Regions from separate parts of the Acetobacter sp. A11-2 genome, predicted to be linked through region 1. Evidence: predicted binding sites of a transcription regulator. Region 1 holds the regulator's gene; the other holds the start of a gene.
The links. Region 1 encodes HrcA, which represses chaperone genes, less so after heat shock. Its sites were predicted from a motif close to GTTNGCACTCNCNNNNNGNGAGTGCNAAC; they were not measured.
Positions count from the first base shown of each region.

Region 2: the regulator HrcA is predicted to act here: its motif matches at 4,739-4,767, upstream of groES (co-chaperone GroES).

Region 1 is NZ_CP157843.1:2,758,400-2,768,742, reverse strand. Features, by position in the region: gene rpsA (30S ribosomal protein S1) at 1-1,028, shown strand, start outside; gene ABNV41_RS13500 (L-dopachrome tautomerase-related protein) at 1,142-2,494, shown strand; gene rdgB (RdgB/HAM1 family non-canonical purine NTP pyrophosphatase) at 2,515-3,114, opposite strand; gene rph (ribonuclease PH) at 3,111-3,845, opposite strand; gene hrcA (heat-inducible transcriptional repressor HrcA) at 3,945-5,045, shown strand; gene ABNV41_RS13480 (penicillin-binding protein 1A) at 5,141-7,903, shown strand; one part of gene prfB (peptide chain release factor 2) at 7,961-8,029, shown strand; one part of gene prfB (peptide chain release factor 2) at 8,031-9,092, shown strand; gene ABNV41_RS13470 (energy transducer TonB) at 9,434-10,183, shown strand; gene ABNV41_RS13465 (MotA/TolQ/ExbB proton channel family protein) at 10,290-10,343, shown strand, end outside.
Region 2 is NZ_CP157843.1:487,470-497,812, forward strand. Features, by position in the region: gene tnpC (IS66 family transposase) at 1-958, shown strand, start outside; gene ABNV41_RS02305 (discoidin domain-containing protein) at 1,078-2,394, opposite strand; gene groL (chaperonin GroEL) at 2,659-4,299, opposite strand; gene groES (co-chaperone GroES) at 4,354-4,647, opposite strand; gene ABNV41_RS02320 (dienelactone hydrolase family protein) at 4,858-5,526, shown strand; gene ABNV41_RS02325 (cold-shock protein) at 5,670-5,873, shown strand; gene ABNV41_RS02330 (ATP-dependent DNA helicase) at 5,892-8,870, opposite strand; gene ABNV41_RS02335 (inositol monophosphatase family protein) at 8,982-9,812, opposite strand; gene efp (elongation factor P) at 9,858-10,343, opposite strand, start outside.

The DNA of each region.
Region 1 (10,343 bases):
ATGTGACCGACATTGCTTGGAAGCGCATCAACCATCCGTCCGAAGCTCTGCAGATCGGCCAGCCGGTGCGCGTGCAGGTTATCCGCTTCAACCCGGAAACGCAGCGTATCTCCCTTGGCATGAAGCAGCTTGAAGCTGATCCGTGGGAAAATGTTGCCCTGAAGTACCCGCCGGGTGCACGCTTCACGGGCCGCGTGACCAACATCACCGATTACGGCGCATTTGTTGAGCTGGAACCGGGCGTTGAAGGTCTGGTGCACGTGTCCGAAATGTCCTGGACGAAAAAGAACGTCCATCCGGGCAAGATCGTCGCAACTTCTCAGGAAGTGGACGTGATGGTTCTGGATGTGGACAGCGCCAAGCGCCGCATTTCTCTGGGCCTCAAGCAGGTTCAGCGCAACCCGTGGGAGCAGTTCGCGGAAGAGCACAAAGTTGGCTCCACCGTAGAAGGCGAAATCCGCAACATCACCGAGTTCGGTCTGTTCATCGGTCTGTCTGCAGATATCGACGGCATGGTTCACATGTCCGACCTGTCTTGGGACGAACCGGGCGAAGAAGCCATGAAGCACTACGAAAAGGGCCAGGTTGTCAAAGCCAAGGTTCTGGACGTGGATGTGGAAAAAGAACGTATCTCTCTGGGCATCAAGCAGCTTCAGGAAGATCCGGCAGCCGATGCGCTTGCCAGCGTTCAGAAGGGCTCCATCGTAACCTGCACCGTGACCGCTGTTCAGACGAACGGTATCGAAGTGAAGGTTGATGACGTTCTGACTGGCTTCATCCGTCGCGCTGAACTGGCCCGTGATAAGGCAGAACAGCGTCCGGAACGCTTTGCAGTTGGCGAACGCGTGGATGCGAAGATCATCTCTGTTGATCGTGCAGCCCGCAAGCTGGCCCTGACCATCAAGGGTCGTGAAGTGGAAGAAGACAAGCAGGCCATCAACGAATACGGCTCTGCTGATAGCGGCGCTTCCCTGGGTGATATCCTGGGTGCAGCTATCCGTCGTCGTAACACAGACGGCGAAGACTAATTGTTCAGCCATAAAGGGGCGGTCTGACTGCTCCTTTATGTTTTTTGAGCATTACGTTTTAAGAAAATGGCGTCGGTTTCCGGCGCCATTTTTTTGTGTTGCGCTGTGTTGTGATGAAAGGGCTGGGTAGAAAACACCCGGATATCTGCCAATCTGTGCCACACTGTGTTTCAGATTCATCAAAGAACTGGAGACACAACGGAATGGTGCGCCGGAACATAACGCTGAATCAGAAGCCATTTAGCCCCACACGTAGCTCCAAACTGGCGCGGCGGCATCTGCTTGTGGCTGGTGGTGCGGGGGTAGGTCTGGCGCTCGCCAAATCTGTGCGTGCTACTCCAATCGCTATTGTGCAAACCGGGGTGCATGGAGATCAGGGTTACGAATCTGCCGGATCATTCGAGATTGTGGCAGAGTTTTATGGGCCGGGGCCATCGGGCATTGTGGTGACGGATAATGGCCGTGTTTTTGTAGGCTTTCCACGGCATGCCATTAATCATAAAGGGGCTACGCTGGCGGAATTGGTGAATGGCCATCTTGTTCCGTGGCCAAGTGCTGTACTGAGCATGCCATCAGATGCCCCTCCGGCAGAACGTTTGCTTTCCATCCATGGCATGACACAGGACACGCGCGGTTTTATCTGGGCGATTGATGATGGCAAATTGGCCGGATTACCTTTGCAACCGGGTGCCGCAAAAATTGTCTGCTTTGATCCGGCTGCCAATAAGTTGGTGCGTTCTATCGTTCTAAAAGCTCCAGCTTTGTTGCCTGACAGCCATATGAATGATTTGCGGGTGGACCTTACGCATGGGGCGGAAGGAACTGTTTACGTAACCGATAGTTCCTTCGGCCACAGTCCGGCTTTGGTGGTGGTAGATATTGCTACAGGTCAGCAACGGCGCGTGTTGGGGAAACATCCCTCCATACAGGCAGAGGCTGGTTTTATGGCTGTGGTGGAAGGATTGCCGCTTAAATACGATCCTGCGCAAAAACCCAAATTTGTGACTGGCGGGGTAGATGGCATTACCTTGAGCCCGGATTCCAGCCGCGTATTTTATTCTCCTCTTACCAGTCGCCGCTTGTACAGCCTGCCTACGGCCGTATTGTCAGATATGTCAGCCTCAGAAAGTGCGTTGGCTGCCGCCATAAAGGATGAAGGAGAAAAAGGTGTGGCGGATGGTCTGGCAACAGATGCTCAAGGGCGCATTTACACCACCAATTTTGAGCATGATGCCATTTTTCGCCGCAATACGGATGGTTCCATGGACCTCATGGTACATGACCCGCGGATTCTTTCACCAGACGGTATTTTTTGCACACCCACTCATGTGTATTGCACACTGGGGCAGTGGAACCGTCTTGCGGGCTTTCATGATGGTAAGGATGAGCGCCAATCACCTTATTTGCTCATTCGCTTCCCCATTCAGGGGCCACCTGTCAGTTCCGCAGAACCGGCAGGTGGTTAGTGTGGTAGGCAGTTAGGCTTTTAGCTCAGGCACGCGTTTTTAAAGGCTTCAAAGGCGCGGGCGCGGTGGCTGATGGCGTTTTTTTCTGCATCAGCCATTTCAGCAAATGTGCGGGCTTCGCCTTCGGGGGCAAAAATCGGATCATATCCGTGGCCCTGTGTGCCTCGTGGCGGCCAAACAATCTGGCCATCTATGCGGCCTTCAAAGCTTTCCGTGCGGCCATCAGGCAAAGCCAGACACAGCACGCAAATAAACCATGCGTTGCGTTTGCCTTGCCCAATTTCTTTTTCAATACGCGCCATGGCCCCAGCAAAATCTTTGTTCGGGCCAGCCCAGCGCGCAGAATAAATGCCGGGTGCGCCATCCAGTGCGGCCACACATAGCCCAGAATCATCGGCTAGTGCGGGCAGGTTGGCGGCTTTGGCGGCGGCTAAGGCCTTAATGGCGGCATTGCCCGCAAAGGTGGTTGCTGTTTCTTCTGGCTCTGGCAAGTTTAACTCACCAGCAGAAACAACCTTGATGCCAAAATCAGCCAGCAGAGTGGCAAATTCTGCCAGCTTGCCAGCATTGTGCGTGGCAAGCACAAGGGTGCTGCCACGTTCCAGTTTTATGGCGTTCATGCGCGCTTTTTTTCTGCAGCTTCCACGGCAGCCATCTGGGCTTCAAACAGCTCGGTTACACCCTTGCGTGCAAGTGCAAACAGGTTGTCAAACGCATCTTCCGTAAATGGTGCGCTTTCTGCTGTGCCCTGAATTTCCACAATGCGACGGTCTGCTGTCAGCACAAAGTTGGTATCAGCAGAAGCCGAGCTATCTTCCACGTAATCCAGATCCAGCACAGCGCCTTCTGTTGTCAGCCCGCAGGAAACGGCAGCAACCTGCCCGCGCAGTGGCAGGCGTGGCAGTACATTGGTGGCGACCAGTTTGCCAAGAGCCAGACGCAACGCCACCCATGCGCCTGTAATGGAAGCGCAGCGCGTACCGCCATCAGCGTTCAGCACATCACAATCCAGCGTAATGCTCATTTCACCCAGAGCGTCCAGATCTGTGACGGCGCGGAGGGAGCGGCCAATAAGGCGCTGGATTTCCTGCGTGCGGCCAGATTGTTTGCCCTTGGCAGCTTCGCGGTTGCCGCGTGTGTGGGTGGCGCGGGGCAGCATGCCGTATTCAGCCGTAACCCAGCCTGTACCTTTGCCACGCAAAAAAGGCGGCACGCGGTTTTCTACGCTGGCAGTGCACAGTACTTCCGTGCCACCAACGCGAATAAGGGCAGAGCCTTCAGCGTGGTGGGCAAAGCCTGTTTCAATGGTAATGGGGCGCATCTGGTCTGGCTGGCGGCCTGAAGGGCGCATGGAAAGCTCCTTGGTAAAATAAGATGTCTGGCGCGTATGGTGCGCTTTTGTCGGCAGTAAAACTGCACGAATAAGGTATATAAAGGCTATCCGGGATTTATGGATATGCGAAGGAGCCCTTGTGTCATGAAGCGTGGTTTGCTGCCAGTAAAAGCTGCTCTGCCTCCGGGGCTGAATGCGCGGTCTGCGGCTATTCTGCGTGAAGTGGTGGAAGAATATGTAGCGAGCGGGGAACCCGTTGGCTCCCGCACGGTGTCTCACAGGCTTGGGCTGCCGCTTTCTCCGGCCACAATACGCAATATCATGGCATCCCTTACAGAAGCCGGGCTGCTGTTTTCCCCCCATACATCTGCCGGGCGGTTGCCTACAGAAAAAGGGTTGCGGCTGTTTGTAGATGGCCTGTTGCAGTTTGGCGCGCTCTCGGAAGAAGACCAGCGGGTCATCGGTCAATCGCTGGAGGCCAAAGGGCGCTCACTGCAAGATACGCTTACAGAGGCTTCATCTCTTTTGGCGGGCATGTCCGATGCAGCCGGGTTGGTGGTAGCGCCCAAAGGGGATGGTGGCATCAAGCACATTGAGTTTGTGGCGTTAGGCAGCAATCGCGCACTGGTTATTCTGGTGGGTGCAGATGGGCATGTTGAAAACCGTGTTATCGAAACACCGCCCGGTATGCCGCCTTCTGCCTTGGTGGAGGCTGCAAATTACCTGAATGCACGGGCCATGGGGGCATCTCTGCCAGATTTACGCACGCGCGTAAGCTCTGAAATGACGGAAGACCGAAGTATTCTGAATGGTCTTACAGCAGAGGTGGTGGAAAGCGGCCTTGCCATTTGGGATGGTGGCGGAGACGGGCTGGGGGGCACCCTGATTGTGCGCGGGCAATCTCGTTTATTGGCCGATGTAGATGGGCAGGACAGGCTGCTGGCCATTCAAACACTGTTTGACCGGCTGGAAGCGCAGGAAACCATGTTGCGCCTGTTGGAGTTGGTAGAGAACTCTGAAGGGGTGCGCATTTTTATTGGTGCAGAAAGCGGGTTGTTTGGGGCTACAGGTATGTCTGTTGTCATGGCGCCTGCCCGTAATGAGGCGAACCGGATAGTAGGGGCTATCGGGGTTATTGGCCCCACCCGTATCAATTATGGGCGTATTGTGCCGGTGGTGGATTATACAGCCCGCCTGCTAGGTGACATGTTGGGTTAGCACTGTTTGTAGATGTGGTCGGAATTCGGCCATGATTTTTATTACAATGCGCAAACAGGGCAGACGATTATGTGTGAGAATGGTAAAGGGCCTGTATGACAAGCGCTCCGTCTTCTGGTGATCAGGGTTCATCTTCCAGCCATTCTCAGGGCAGGTCTCCGCAAAATCGCAGGCCCGATCTACGCCGCCCGCGCTTTCGCCAATGGCGGAAGGTGCTTGGGGCAACGGCTGCGTTGGCGTTGGTTGGCACCACGGGTGCTGTGGTTCTGCTGTGGTCCCAATACGAAGGGATTGTGGCGGATCTGCCTACGGTAGAGGGCTTGCGCTCCTACCAGCCGCCAGTCATGAGCCGCCTTTATGCCGGAGATGATCAGCTTATTGCCGAACTGGCGAATGAGCGGCGTATCTTTGTGCCTATTAGTGCCGTGCCCGATAAGGTCAAAAATGCATTTGTGGCGGCAGAAGACCAGAAATTCTGGACACACAAAGGGGTGGACCCAGTTGCTATTGCGCGTGCTGGCCTTACGGATTTAACGCGCGGCAAAGGCAAGCGGCCTATTGGGGCATCCACCATCACGCAGCAGGTGGCGCGTATCATGCTGCTGGGCAGCAACGCGGTATCTTTCCGGCGTAAGGCTAAGGAAGCCTTTTTGGCCATGCGGGTGGAGCAGGTTCTGCCCAAAGACAAGATTCTGGAAATCTACCTGAACGAAATTTATCTGGGCAGCGGCGCATATGGTATTGCCGCAGCATCCCAGACCTATTTCAACAAGCCGCTTGATCAACTGGATGATGCAGAGGCCGCATTTTTGGCGGCGCTGCCTAAATCTCCCACTAATTATAACCCTGTACGCTTCCCCGATGCAGCTCGAGGGCGCAGAAACTGGGTGCTGGAACGTATGGCCGATATTGGGGCCATTACGCATGATGCCGCGCGCGTAGCAGAAGCCCAGCCGTTGACCACCCGCAGCTTTACGCGCCCCGGCCCGGCACCGGGCGCAGAATGGTTTGCGGAAGAAGTGCGCCGCGAACTGATGGAGCGTTACGGCCAAGACGTGACTATGCAGGGCGGGTTGGATGTTCACACCAGTTTGGATCTGCCGCTCCAGCGCAATGCTCAGGATATTTTGCGCCAAGGGCTGATGGCGTATGATCGGGCACATCGTGGCTGGCGTGGGCCAGTGCATCATCTTTCCGATATCGGGTCATCCTCTTCTACAGCAGAATGGGTACAGGCCTTACAGGGTGTTCCGGTGCCTGCGGGTATGCTTGACCAGTGGCGTTTGGCTGTTGTGCTGGATGCAAAAGGGCCGGTGGGCTGGCTTGAAGGCAGCGTCGTGCGGCGGAACAATGCGTCCCAAAGTGGAGGCGAGCCTCGTACAGGTATCGTACAGGCCAAAGATATGGCATGGGCACGACGCTTTAAGCCATTGCGTGCCGGTGATGTGGTGATGGTGCAACCGCAGGCCGAAGGTGGGCACGTTGCCCTCATGCAGGTGCCTGTAGTGGAAGGCGCCATTGTAACCATGAATGCACGTACAGGCCGGGTTCTGGCTCTTGTGGGTGGGTGGTCTTTTCAGGCTTCGCAGTTTGATCGTGCAACACAGGCGCTGCGTCAGCCGGGGTCTTCTTTCAAGCCATTTGTTTATCTGGATGCTATGGAGCAGGGGATTTCCCCTTCCCAGAAGTTTGACGATTCCCCTGTTTCTTACGGAGCATGGCACCCCAATAACTATGAAAAAGATTTTTGGGGCCCCACCACTCTGCATGATGCCCTGCGTGAATCGCGCAATCTGGTTACCATTCGCTTGGCGGCCCATCTGGGCATGAAAACCGTGGCGGATATGGCAACCAACCTTGGGTTGGTGGATTCCATGCCGCATGTGCTCCCCGCAGCATTGGGGGCCGTAGAAACCACAGTGCTGAAGGAAGCCGGAGCCTATGCCTCGCTTGCGGCAGGTGGGCGTAAGGTGACGCCAACACTGGTGGACGATGTGCAGGACCGTGAAGGCCACGTTATCTGGCGGCCGGAGGGGCTGGCGTTGACCACAGCTTCCGCACAACCTGATACGAACACCAATGGTGGGCAAGCGGCAGACCAACCAGCGGCTGATGCCGTGTTCCCCGATGCACCATCGGATCAGAAACCCGCGGATGCAGGAAAACCGGCACCAGCACCGGCTTCTGTAGAGCAGCCCATTGTCATGCCGGGGCAGAATGATGTGCCTGCCTTGCATGATAGCCGGCAGCAAGTGGCATCCGCCCAAAGTGCGTTCCAGATTACCACCATGTTGCAGGATGTTATCCGGCGCGGCACAGGTGTGCGAGCTGGAACGGGTATAGATGTGCCGATTGCGGGCAAAACTGGCACCAGCCAGAATTTTAATGATGCATGGTTTGCTGGATACACCCCAGATATCGTAACTGTTGTGTGGATCGGGTTTGATACGCCTCAGTCCCTCGGTAAAAACGAAACCGGGGGCGCTATTGCTGGCCCCTTGTGGAACAAGGTGATGAAAACCGCCTTGGATGGTTATCCACGGCAGGATTTTGTGCCACCCGCGGGCATTACACTTGTGCAGTATGATACGGGCAGGGGCGTGGCCATAGATGCCTTTAAGGAAGGGCAGGTGCCGGGGCTGAGTGCAAACCTTTCAAGCAACGTAAACCCACAGGAACTGACAGCCGCAGATACAGGTGCTGAAAACATGCCTGATTCTGAAAGTGATATGGCTGCTGAAGGTTCTGGAGGCGGCCAATCTGGAGAGCATGCTCCTTCCGGTAATGGTGGTTCGTCTGGTTCTGCAGCACCTTCTGCACCAGCCGGGGGTGACATTGGTATGGGTGGCCTTTATTGAGGGCCAACACCACATTGTCTTTTTTGACATGATAGAAAAATATGGAGAATCGGCCTGATGTCTGCCGAGACTGAAGCCCTTAACGACCAGATCAAGCAGTCAGTGGCACTGCTGAGGAGGCATCTTTAACTGGGATGTCGCCCAGGAAAGACTCGCTGAACTGAATAATCGGGCAGAAGATCCCGATCTGTGGAATGATTCAGACGCTGCGCAAAAAATGATGCGTGAGCGCACCCTTCTGGCCAACCAGATTGAAGGTGTGGAAGCGCTTGAAACCAATGTGCGCGACACCAGCGAACTGATTGAACTGGCAGAAGCTGAAGGAGATGCAGATTTAGTGGCCGAAGGTATGGCCACGCTGCGTGATCTGGCGGAAGAAGCCAAACGGCGTGAAACAGAAAGCCTGCTTTCTGGGGAAGCAGACAGCAATGACTGCTACCTGGAAGTGAACGCAGGTGCCGGGGGTACGGAAGCGCAAGATTGGACAGAAATGCTGCTGCGTATGTACACCCGCTGGGCAGAGGCGCATGGCTACAAGGTCACGCTGATGGAAAGCTCGGAAGGGGAACAGGCGGGCCTGAAATCTGCTACCATTCTTGTTTCCGGCCCCAATGCCTATGGCTGGCTGAAAACAGAAGCGGGTGTGCATCGCCTAGTGCGTATTTCACCGTTTGATGCCGCAGCGCGCCGCCAGACATCCTTTGCATCTGTTTGGGTGTATCCCGTTATTGATGATTCCATTGAAATCGAAATCAATGACGCAGACCTGAAGGTAGATACCTTTAGGGCATCTGGTGCTGGTGGGCAGCACGTTAACAAAACGGATTCCGCTATCCGTATTACGCATATGCCCACAGGCATTGTTGTGGCCTGTCAGACAGATCGTTCTCAGCACCGTAACCGTGCAACGGCCATGCAGATGCTGCGTGCACGTTTGTACGAGGCAGAGTTGCAGAAGCGCGAAGCCGAGGCCGCAGCGGCAGAAGCTGCCAAAACGGATATCGGCTGGGGGCATCAGATCCGCTCTTACGTGCTTGCGCCTTACCAGATGGTCAAGGATTTGCGCACAGGGGTAGAAACCGGCAACCCGGATGCGGTGTTGGATGGTGATCTGGATGCCTTTATGGCAGCCGCGCTCGCCATGCGGGTAGGGGCGACGCGATCTGAGGCGAGTGCTTCAGCCCAGTAAGAGTTTATTCCTAAATCGAAACAAAAATACAAAAAAGCAGGTTCCATTTCGGGCCTGCTTTTTTGTTGTGAGAACGGGCATCATGAAACAGAAAAACGCTGATAAAGCTTAGAAAATTCAGTGTTAGAGTGATTTTGTTCCTACGCCAGAACAGATTGTCTTTGTGAAAGAAAATGTGAAATTAACAGAACATTCTTGACAGAAAGCCTCTCAGATTGCCCAATCGAAAGTCGGGAAAGGTTACCTGTATGGCAGAACAGCAATCTGCTATTGTCATACCAAGGTAAACAGGCTCCGGTAACGCCCTGTGTATCAAGGGTAAGACGATAGCATCCGTTGCGATGCAGGGTGACAAAGGAGGACGTGCAAATATGAATGACTACGAGCAACAGCCGGGCTCGGTGAAATATACGTTCCGGGTAGGGGCTGTTGTCAGTGTTGTTGCCCTGTTGGTGGTTGTCGCGCTGCATCTTATGGGCGTGCTGGGGCTGATGTACGGTATGGGAACCACGGCAAGTGTTCCTGTTACACATCCGCCTATCAAAACAGTTATGTTGCCACCCCCGCCGCCACCTCCTCCACCGCCGCCACCCCCGCCCCCACCACCGGTTATGGCTGTGCCGCCGCCGCCATACATTCCGCCGCCCAAGATCAAGGTGCCGCCGCCGCCCAAGCCGCCCATCAAGCACGTGGCCAAGGCGCCGCCTAAGCATCCAACACCGCCGCAGACCAAAACGGCAGCAGCGCCGCCAGCAACATCTGCGCCAAGCAGTGCGGCAGCAGCCGGAGATGGCACAACAGATGCACCAGATACGTCTGCTGGTTCTGCACCGCTAAATAACGTGCAGCCGGTCTATCCCCCAGAAATGGAGGAAGACAACATTGAAGGCCGCGTGACTTTGATTTGCGATGTGGAAGCTTCCGGCATGACCAGTAACTGCCATGTGCAGTCGGTCTCTGGTGGTCAGGCCTTTGCCCAGTCTGCGTTGGATTACGTGCACAAGGCCCGTTATCGTCCGGCCACGCGCAATGGCGCACCGGTGAAGGAACTGCACAAGGTCTATGTCATCCGATTTAGGTTGGATGACTAAAACGGGGTCAGTTTTCATACTGGCCAGTAGTACAAATATGGATTGCCCGATCTGTTTGCGTAACAGGGTAGCGGATCGGGCCCTGATGATGAGGATTATGAGGAAGATGACCAGACTGCCCCGTTCTTTTGTGTCAGGTCTTGCGGCTCCGGCTCTGGCG
Region 2 (10,343 bases), 600 kb from region 1:
TCCCCGTTCAACCCTGATCGACTGGTGTGGTCAGGCCGTTGCCGTTCTGCGTCCTCTGACAGATCTGATCCGTCAGGATGTCGTAAAGGCAGACCTGCTACATGCTGATGATACACCCATCCAGGTTCTTGACCCCCGTCTGCGTCAGGCTGGCAAACCCCGGGGCGTGAAGGAAGGGCGGATCTGGAGCTATCTGCGCGATCCCCGCCCATGGGGAGGGAGTGATCCGCCCGCCGTGGCCTACTGGTTCTCTCCCGATCGCAAGGGGATCAATCCCCAGACCCATCTGGCACAGTTCCGGGGCATTCTGCAGGCTGACGCCTACGCCGGGTTCAGGGATCTGTATAAACCAGACGCAACAGGAACCGTGCACGTGCGCGAAGCAGCCTGCTGGGCTCATCTCCGCCGGGCCTTCCATGATGTCTGGAAGGGCAGTGATTCGACAATCGCAAGGGAAGCACTTGAACAGATCGGAGAGCTCTACGATATCGAGCGCCAGATCACCGGACACCCGGCCCCGTATCGTCTGGCTGTCCGACAGGAACAAAGCCGCCCCCGTGTCACAGCATTCCACGCATGGTGCGAAACACAGCTTGCCCGTATCCCAGGCAAGGGGGAACTGGCAAAAGCAATCCGTTATGCGCTCAACCGGTGGACGGCCTTTACCCTGTTCCTCGAAGATGGTCGTGTCGCCATCGACAACAATCCTGCCGAACGCGCCATACGGCCCGTATGCGTGGGGCGAAAAAATTATCTCTTTGCCGGATCCGACACCGGGGGCGACAACATCGCTGATGCCATGACGCTTATCGAAAGCGCAAAACTCTCCCGGCTTAATCCGCACGATTACCTCGCCGACGTCCTGGCCCGTATCAACGAGCACAAGATCAACCGGCTCCACGAACTGTTGCCATGGAACTGGAAACCCGTGAATACACTGCACAGGCAGGCCGCATAATCAAGGCGGCCCAGAGCGGCCGGTTACTCTTCTTCCATCCCTATAATATGAGAAGAATTTCAAGATCTAACAGGTTCAGATATATCAAGGTTAAAAAGAAAATAATTATACTAATGTTATTATTTTTCTGTGCTAGTAACTACAATAGTATCTAAATGCAGAATTCCTATAGAAAGTAGAGATATTTTTATATATCTAGCGTTAGATTCAATAACTATCTTTTTATTCCAAAGTAAAGAATCATCCTTTTTTACGTAAAGAGATGTCCAGTCATTCATGTTAGAACTTATACTTACATCTAAATTTATACTTCTAAAACCACCTAAGTCTGGTCGGTCAAAAATATAAAGATTAGATATATGACGTTCTCTTTCTAAATCTAATAGCCACCATGGATTAAGTTCCATATCTGTATGCATAGAAAAATGGTATCGTGGAAGTAAATTTAGAACTCTATTTGCTTCAAATTCTGAAAATGAATATTCAGAACATGAACTTTGATATGCTTTGCATCCGTACGAGATGATATTTTCATTTATATAAGGAAAAACTTTTGGGCCGATATTTTCTACATATTTTTCATAGATTTTTATTTTATCTGATTCTGTATTGTCTCTCATGTAATATGATTTTATGTATACATTACTGTCAGAAATATGTGATATTTTATCCATCAATTTGTTATCAATTTTTGATTGTGTTTCAAATGTAAGTTTAACAAATTTATCAAAATCACAAATGGGATGGATGAATGTATCTTTTAGATCTATATACTTAGTATAATTTTCCAGAATTGGTTCATTCCAGTTATAGTTATCAAGATTTCCACAAAAATAGGATAAATTTCTATAATTTAAATTACTTAATTTACATTCTGTGGCCATAACAGCTTCTCCAATTGGCCAAAATTCTAAATTATGTTTCTTTCGAAAAATAGCTTGCTGCAAGCGTCGAGCATAAATATTTACAATAGCTCTTCGTGAAAAAAATCCAATACAAAAAAGGGATTTTTCTATTTCCACATTATAATATGGTTGCGCACTAGATGCATGTATCCAGTTGGAATCTTTTATTTCATTTCCGATCACATCTATATTTTCATTTTTCATAGTCGCGATAATATTGTCAAGATTATGATATACACCGACATCATATTCAGAAAATACGTAAAAATCGTAATCAGGTTTTAGTAGAAAAGATACGATGCCACCGTAATCTCCATTATACCAAAATCCACCATGGTTCACTAATCCAACGCGTTCAATGTCTGATTGAGTAATTGATATTACATTAGATAAATGGGTAGGGGCACGGGAAAATGTTTCATCATAAAGGATGTAAAGATCCCCGTTTTGAACAGATTCTTTCATGCGCTCATATTGTGTTTCTATAATACTATCCCATTTATGAGTTTTAAAAAAAACGGCATATTTCATGTAACTCTCCACAGTGGAAAATAATTTTACGATTGACCTATTTAGTTACATATATTCAAAAATTCGAGTGTATGCAAAAAGGGTCTCCAAAATTTTGTTTCATATCTAAGTTTTATAGATAATTAAAGAAAAATACTTTGTATGTATGAGCCATAAATTAAATGAAATTTGAGAGCATTCAATTGAAATATTTCAAAAGAAAGGGGAGTAACACGAAGCTATTCCCCTTATTCTTTTATACCAAAAATAATCTTTGCTGGAAAATTAGAAGTCCATTCCGCCCATGCCACCCATGTCAGGGCCACCAGCCGGAGCAGCTTTCTTTTCCGGGCGTTCTGCAACCATGGCTTCCGTGGTGATCAGCAGGCCAGCAACAGAAGCTGCATCCTGCAGAGCCGTGCGGACAACCTTGGCCGGATCGATAATGCCGGCTTCAACAAGGTTCTTGTATTCGCCAGCCTGAGCGTCGAACCCGTAGTTGTAGTCGTTGTTTTCCAGCACCTTGTTCGCGATCACGGCACCGTCTTCACCAGCGTTGTGGGCGATCTGGCGCAGAGGAGCCTGCAGGGCGCGGCGGATGATGTCACCACCAACGCGCTGGTCATCGTTGTGGTAGTGCAGGCCTTCCAGCTTCAGCGTAGCGCGGGCCAGAGCCGTGCCACCACCCGGAACAATGCCTTCTTCAACAGCAGCACGGGTTGCGTGCAGGGCGTCGTCAACGCGGTCCTTGCGTTCTTTCACTTCCACTTCGGTGGAACCACCAACGCGGATCACGGCAATACCGCCAGCCAGTTTGGCCAGACGTTCCTGCAGCTTTTCGCGGTCGTAGTCGGAAGAGGTTTCTTCGATCTGTGCACGGATCTGCTTGACGCGACCCTTGATGTCATCGGCTTTGCCAGCACCATCAACAATGGTGGTGTTTTCCTTGTCGATGTGCACTTTCTTGGCGGTGCCAAGCATGTTCAGGGTAACGGTTTCTAGCTTGATGCCCAGATCTTCGCTGATGACCTGACCGCCCGTAAGGATGGCAATGTCTTCCAGCATGGCCTTGCGGCGATCACCAAAACCCGGGGCCTTGACAGCAGCAATTTTCAGGCCACCGCGCAGCTTGTTGACAACTAGGGTTGCCAGAGCTTCACCGTCAACGTCTTCTGCAATGATCAGCAGCGGACGGCCGGACTGAACAACGGATTCCAGCAGCGGCAGCATGGGCTGCAGGGAAGACAGCTTCTTTTCATGGATCAGGATGTAGGGATTTTCCAGATCCGCTGTCATCTTTTCCGGGTTCGTCACGAAGTACGGAGAGATGTAGCCGCGGTCAAACTGCATGCCTTCAACAACATCCAGTTCTGTCTGGAAGTGCTTGGCTTCTTCAACCGTGATCACGCCTTCGGAGCCAACTTTCTGCATGGCTTCGGAAATCATCTGACCGATTTCAGATTCACCGTTTGCAGAAATCGTACCAACCTGAGCGGTTTCCGCCGGGGTGGTCACTTTCTTAGCGTTCTTCTTCAGCTCTTCGATAACAACGCTAACAGCTTTGTCGATCCCGCGCTTCAGATCCATCGGGTTCATGCCGGCGGCAACAGCCTTGTGGCCTTCACGCACGATAGCCTGAGCCAGAACCGTAGCCGTGGTGGTGCCGTCACCAGCCACATCGTTGGTTTTGGATGCCACTTCACGTAGCATCTGGGCGCCCATGTTTTCGAACTTGTCAGCCAGTTCGATTTCCTTGGCAACGGAAACACCGTCCTTGGTGATGCGCGGGGCACCAAAGCTCTTGTCCAGCACCACGTTGCGGCCTTTGGGGCCCAGCGTCACTTTTACAGCGTCAGCCAGAATATCCACACCGCGCAGCATACGCTGGCGTGCGTCTGCACCAAACTTTACGTCCTTGGCAGCCATTGAATTTCTCCTGTGAAGATCGTTCTGAAATTAAAAATGCGGATCAGCGCAAAATCAGGCGGTTACCACGCCCATGATGTCGCTTTCCTTCATGATCAGCAGCTCTTCGCCGTCGATCTTCACTTCCGTGCCGGACCATTTGCCGAACAGGACGCGGTCACCGGCCTTAACATCAAGCGCCACAATCTGGCCCTGTTCATTCCGCGCACCCGGACCAACAGCAACCACTTCGCCTTCCATAGGCTTTTCCTGAGCTGTGTCAGGAATAATGATCCCGCCAGCGGTCTTCTGTTCGCCTTCAAGGCGACGGACAACTACCCGGTCGTGTAAGGGACGAAACTTCGTCATTATGGATCGCTCCACATTCATTTTTGGGATGGCGCCCTTAACAGAAAGCAGCCCCATCCGCTTTGTCGCGCGTAACATAACGCCGCGTTACGTTAGCACTCCCACCCCGGGAGTGCCAGAAAAGGAGATAGGTCTGCCCAAAGGCAGAGTCAAGGAATGTGGATAAAGTTTCTTTTTGCTGTAACCTGAGAGCGCATAGGAGGTGCTCATATGGGTCATATCACAACACTTCAGGCTGAGGACGGGCATGAGTTTTCCGCATGGGAAACCGAAGGCAGCCATCATCCTTACACACTTGTGGTGCTTCAGGAAATTTTTGGTGTGAACCACCATATCCGGCAGGTGTGCGAAAACTTTGCCAAGGCAGGATTCCACGTAATTGCGCCAGCCTTGTTTGACCGCGTGCAGCGTGGGGTGGAACTGGATTATTCCGCAGAAGGTGTGAAAGAGGGCCTGGCATTGCGGGCGCAGATCCCGCTTGCCAAAACATTGCTGGATATTCAGGCCGCCGCCTCAGTGCTCAAGCCTCGTAAAGTCGGCATTATCGGTTATTGCTGGGGTGGTACACTGGCTTGGGAAGCCGCATGTAGAACAGATGATTTTGCGGCTGCTGTTGGCTGGTATGGGGGTGGTATTGCCGCCAGCCGGAACGAGACTCCGTGCTGCCCGGTACAGCTCCATTTTGGTGAACAGGATGCAAGTATCCCGCATACCGATATTGCAGCTATTCGGCAGGCGCATCCGGAAGTTGAACTTTACGTGTACGATGATGCAGGGCACGGATTTGGTTGTCCGGAAAGAAGCTCTTTTAATGCCAAAGCTTATCAGGAAGCGCAGGAACGCAGCATTGATTTCCTGAAAAGCAACATGAATCCCTAGGCCTATTTCCCTGTCCCGGCTGTGGTCGGTTAGCGAATTATGATTGACAATTGCGGCTGGTCATGGGGGGATGAGGTATATCCTGAACCGCACACGGTGTGCAGCAGGACAAAACGTTGAGAAGAACAAGGACTATCCCGCTCATGCCGACCGGTACAGTAAAATGGTTTAACGCCACCAAGGGTTATGGCTTTATTGCCCCAGATGATGGCGGTAAAGATGTGTTCGTGCATATTACCGCAGTACAGGCAGCGGGTTTGCGTGGCCTGAATGACGGACAGAAAGTTTCTTTCGATCTGGTTGAAGAACGCGGCAAGCAGGCTGCAACCAATCTGAAAGTAGATTGATTTTTCAGGCAGGGCCGATCAGTTTTGATCGGCCCTTTCTGTATCTGCCAAAAAGGCTGCAAGTTCTCGTGCAGTGTCTGCTAACCCAAGGCGGCGAACTTCCACCCCTTCGGGAAAAGCACTGAGCAAGCGGGTAGGGGTGCGCCTGTCTAACAAGACAAAGACCCCGCGATCAGACTGACGGCGAATAAGCCGACCAAAGGCTTGGCGTAACCGCAGGCGTGCAATCCGTTCATCAAAAGATTTCGGGTCACCTCCAGAAAGGTGAATCCGGCGTTCACGATGCAGAATGTCTGGCCGGGGCCACGGCACACGTTCAAATGCCACCAACCGTAGCGCATTTCCGGGTACATCCACGCCATCGCGCATGGCATCCGTGCCTAGCAGGCAGGCGTGTTCTTCTGTCCGAAAAATATCGACCAGCGTATTGTTGTCCATCGCATCTACATGCTGGGCGTAAAGCGGCAGACCGTTTTCTTCCAGTGTAGGCGCAATACGATCGTACACACCGCGCAAGCGGGAAATGGCCGTAAACAGCCCCAAGCCCCCACCGCCAGATGCTAAGAAAAGCGTGCGGAATGCGGCTGCCAGATCAACAATACTGCTGTTGTCTATGTCCGTTACAATATAGGCGCGCGTCTGGCGGGCATAATCAAACGGGCTGGCCAGACTGGCACGCAGAGGAGGTGAGGGAAAGTGATTAGCCCCGGTGCGTGCCTCGGCGGCTTCCCATGCCTGTTCTGCGTTATCGCTATCTGGTTCGTTCGTTTGTTGGTCACGCAAGGTGGCAGATGTAATCAACATACCCTGTGCAGGTATGGCCATGATGCCAGCAAACGGAATGGTGGGGTCTAGCCAATGGCGATAAAGGCCCACATCCTGCTCTCCCATGCGCTGTTTTTCGCGCCGCTCAACCCGGATGAAGTGCACGTGGGACGGTGTGGTATCGGGCTCAGGGGGTGTGTCCAGTGCGCTCAGCATGGCAATCCACGCATCCAGCCGAGAGATAGCCCTGCGGCGTAAGGCGCGCGTCATGGCCTCTATGCGCCCGCGAGTTGTAGAATCCAGTGTTTCGGCATCTTCTTCCAAGCGCGCGTGCAGGCGCTCCGCCAAGGTGCGCAAAGGTTCAACAAGACGTGTTAAGGCGCGGGCCAAAAGATGCCCGGCTTCTGCCAAGTCTGGCACCAAAGGGTGCAGATCACATTCAAGGGCAGCATAAACGTGCTGTTTTCCGCCTTCCTGTGTTCTGGCAAGAGCCTGCTGCCGCAGGAGCCGTAGAAAAATTTCTGTAGGATTTTCCAAAACCGGCTGAGGAGCTTCTGGTTCAAGTGGAAACAGCCCGATATCTTCTGGGGGTTCTGGCGGCGGTGGTTCATCCGCCTGCTCTTGCCCTAATCGTGAAGACCATCCGGGAGCAGGAAGGGCGGTTGCTGCCATAAGCGCCGCTTCCAAGGGTGTTTCCAGTTTAGGATGGCCAACAACCAGATCATCCAAACGGCGCTTTAAGCCGCGCGCGCGGGAACGCCTACCTTCTGCCCCCAGCAGCCAACGCCGTAGCTCGGCGGCCTCCAGCCCTGAAAGTTCGGCAGAAAAGGCGCTATCTGCGGCATCGGCCAGATGATGGCCTTCATCAAATACATAGCGGGAGGGAGCAGAGGGATCATCCGTTTCATCTGCATCATCACTCATACCTGCCTGTGCGTAGGCAGCCTGCGCCATAACAAGAGCATGGTTGGCAATAACCAGATCAGCTTCACGCGCGCGGCGGATAGAATGTTCAACAAAGCAATTCTGATAATGGGCACACGCGCCGTGAATACACTCACCGCGCCTGTCTGCCACGCCTATCAGATTCCCTTGGCCGAACAGATCACCAAACCAGCCGGGCAGGTCTCCGCCAAACAGATCTCCATCTGCAGTGGCTAAGCCCCAGCGGGCCAGCATGATAAGGGCGATGGTAATACCAGCCGGGCGAGAGGCCGCAGTGTTAACGGCTTCTTCCATGTTCAGCAGGCACAAATAATTTTCCCGCCCCTTGCGCAGCACAACGCGTTGCCGGTGTGTGGCCTGATCTGGGTAGAGCCTACGGGTTTCCTGCTCAATTTGCCGTTGTAGATGGCGCGTATAGGTGCTGATCCAAACCGCCCCCTTGTTACGTTCTGCCCAAAGGCTGGCGGGAGCAATGTAGCCTAAGGTTTTGCCAGTTCCTGTGCCAGCCTCTGCCAGCACAATGGCGGGGTCTCCACGCACATTGCGTGGCTCAAACGCTCCTGTAGCAACTGATGCAAAGTCGGCTTGTCCGGCGCGGATTTCGGCATCCTCGCCCAGCATTTTGGTAAGCTGCTCGCGTGCCTCTACGGGGGAAATGGGGTGAGACGCAGGCGGAGGGGGAAGAGGTGTCTCCTCCCATTTTGGCGAAAAACGCCAGATACGCAGAGCATCCCCTGGCTGAAGCATTGTCTCGGGTAATCTGCCTTGCGGGGTGAGTTTGTCATGCAGCCCCAAGGTTTCGGCAACTGTACCGCTCCAAATCCATCCCGCTTGGCCCAACCTTACAGTGAGAGCAGCAAGATGTTCTGCTGTTGCGCCGTTGTTCTGGCGTGCCAGATTGGTAAGGAGAAGAGAAAGAAGGCGAGGCAGAAGATCAGCCTCCGCCGCGCCTATGTCCTCATCCTGCATGCCCAAGGCCAGTGCCAAACCGCGTGGGGTAGGGGCCACAGGTGTGGCAGGGTGCACAAAGGCAAACAGTTCTAGCAGATCCAGCCACGGTGCAGGTTGCCCCGGAGGCGGCAAATCTAACCGCCGCGCCAATGCTGGCGCGTGAATAACAAGCGGGCTAGGCATGTTTTGCAGGTTTTGCCTAACATCCTGCGCAGACAAATGGAGAACCTCTCCATCTTCCGTAAGAAGGGAATAGGCTCCCTTATATGCAACCAGTGCTGGGGCATCGTAAGCGGAGGGGAAGGATGTCTGCATGATAAATACTAGATGATCCATTCCAGCGCGGAATGCCAGAGCTAGAAATCAAAAAGCAACATATGAAGAACAAAAAAGCCCACCTCACTTTAATGAGGCAGGCTTTTTGAAAGCTAATATGGGGCAGAAGAGTTAGTTGCCGTCTTTAAGGCTATCTGCCACCACTTCCAGAAGTTTGCTGTGCAGGTTGCCATTGCCAGCAACAATCATGACATCATCAGGCAGATCATCCAGATCAACGCCTGCGGGGTCTGTTGCCTGGCCGCCAGCTTCACGCACGATAAGGGCACCGGCAGCGCAATCCCACGGTTTGATGCCGAATTCCCAATACCCTTCGTAACGTCCGGCAGCTACCCATGCCAGATCAAGCGCTGCGGCACCAAAGCGGCGCACACCAGCAACACGCGGCATAAGGGCACCCAGCACGCGTGCAAACGGCAGACGCATACGTGCAGGCACCTTGGCGAACGGAATGCCTGTGGCAAACAGGGATTCCTGCATGTCACGCCGTGCGGAAACACGGATACGCCGTTCGTTCAGATAGGCACCGGTGCCTTTTTCTGCCCAGAACATTTCACCTGCTGCCGGGTTATAAACCAGCCCTGCGGCCAGTTCGATACGCCCATCTGGCAGGCGGCGCTGCAAGCCAATGGAAATAGCCCAATGCGGAATGCCGTGCAGGAAGTTGGTGGTGCCATCCAGCGGGTCTACCACCCAACGCCATGTCCAGTTATCGCTGCCGGATTTGCCGGATTCTTCCATGAAGAAGGCATAGCCGGGGCGGGCGCGTTCCAGCTCTTCCCGCAGGATCTGTTCTGCGCGTAGATCAGCTTGGGAAACAAAGTCTCCCGGCCCTTTGATGCTGACTTGAAGCTGCTCGACTTCGTTAAAATCGCGCAGGAGACGCTTGGCCGCCTTCTGGGCTGCTGTTTGCATCACCATCATGACGGGGGAGAGACGCATGGCCACTGTAGTTTTGTCCTGCTCTGGAGAGAAAAACGGAAGGGATCAGTCTTTGGCGCGTTCGACGTAGGAACCGTCTTCCGTCCGAACCACAATACGTTCACCCGATTCAATAAAGGGCGGCACCATGGTTTTGACACCATTGGAGAGTTTTGCGGGCTTGTAGGAGGAAGAGGCTGTCTGGCCTTTTACAACCGGGTCAGCTTCCACAACTTCCAGCGTAACCTGCGGCGGCAGATCAATACCAACCGGATCACCTTCAACCAGATGCAGGTTGATGGTCATGTTATCCTGAATGAACGGAGCCTGATCACCCAGCAGATCCACGGGAACTGTCAGCTGGTCGTAGGTTTCCGGGTCCATCAGAACCAGCAGTTCGCCATCGGTGTAGGAATACAGGTATTCCTTGTCTTCCGTCATCAGGCGTTCAACGCTATCAGCGGTCCGCCAGCGTTCGTTGGTTTTGTTGCCGGTTTTCAGGTCGCGCATTTCAACCTGAATGAATGCTCCGCCCTTGCCGGGGGTGATGAT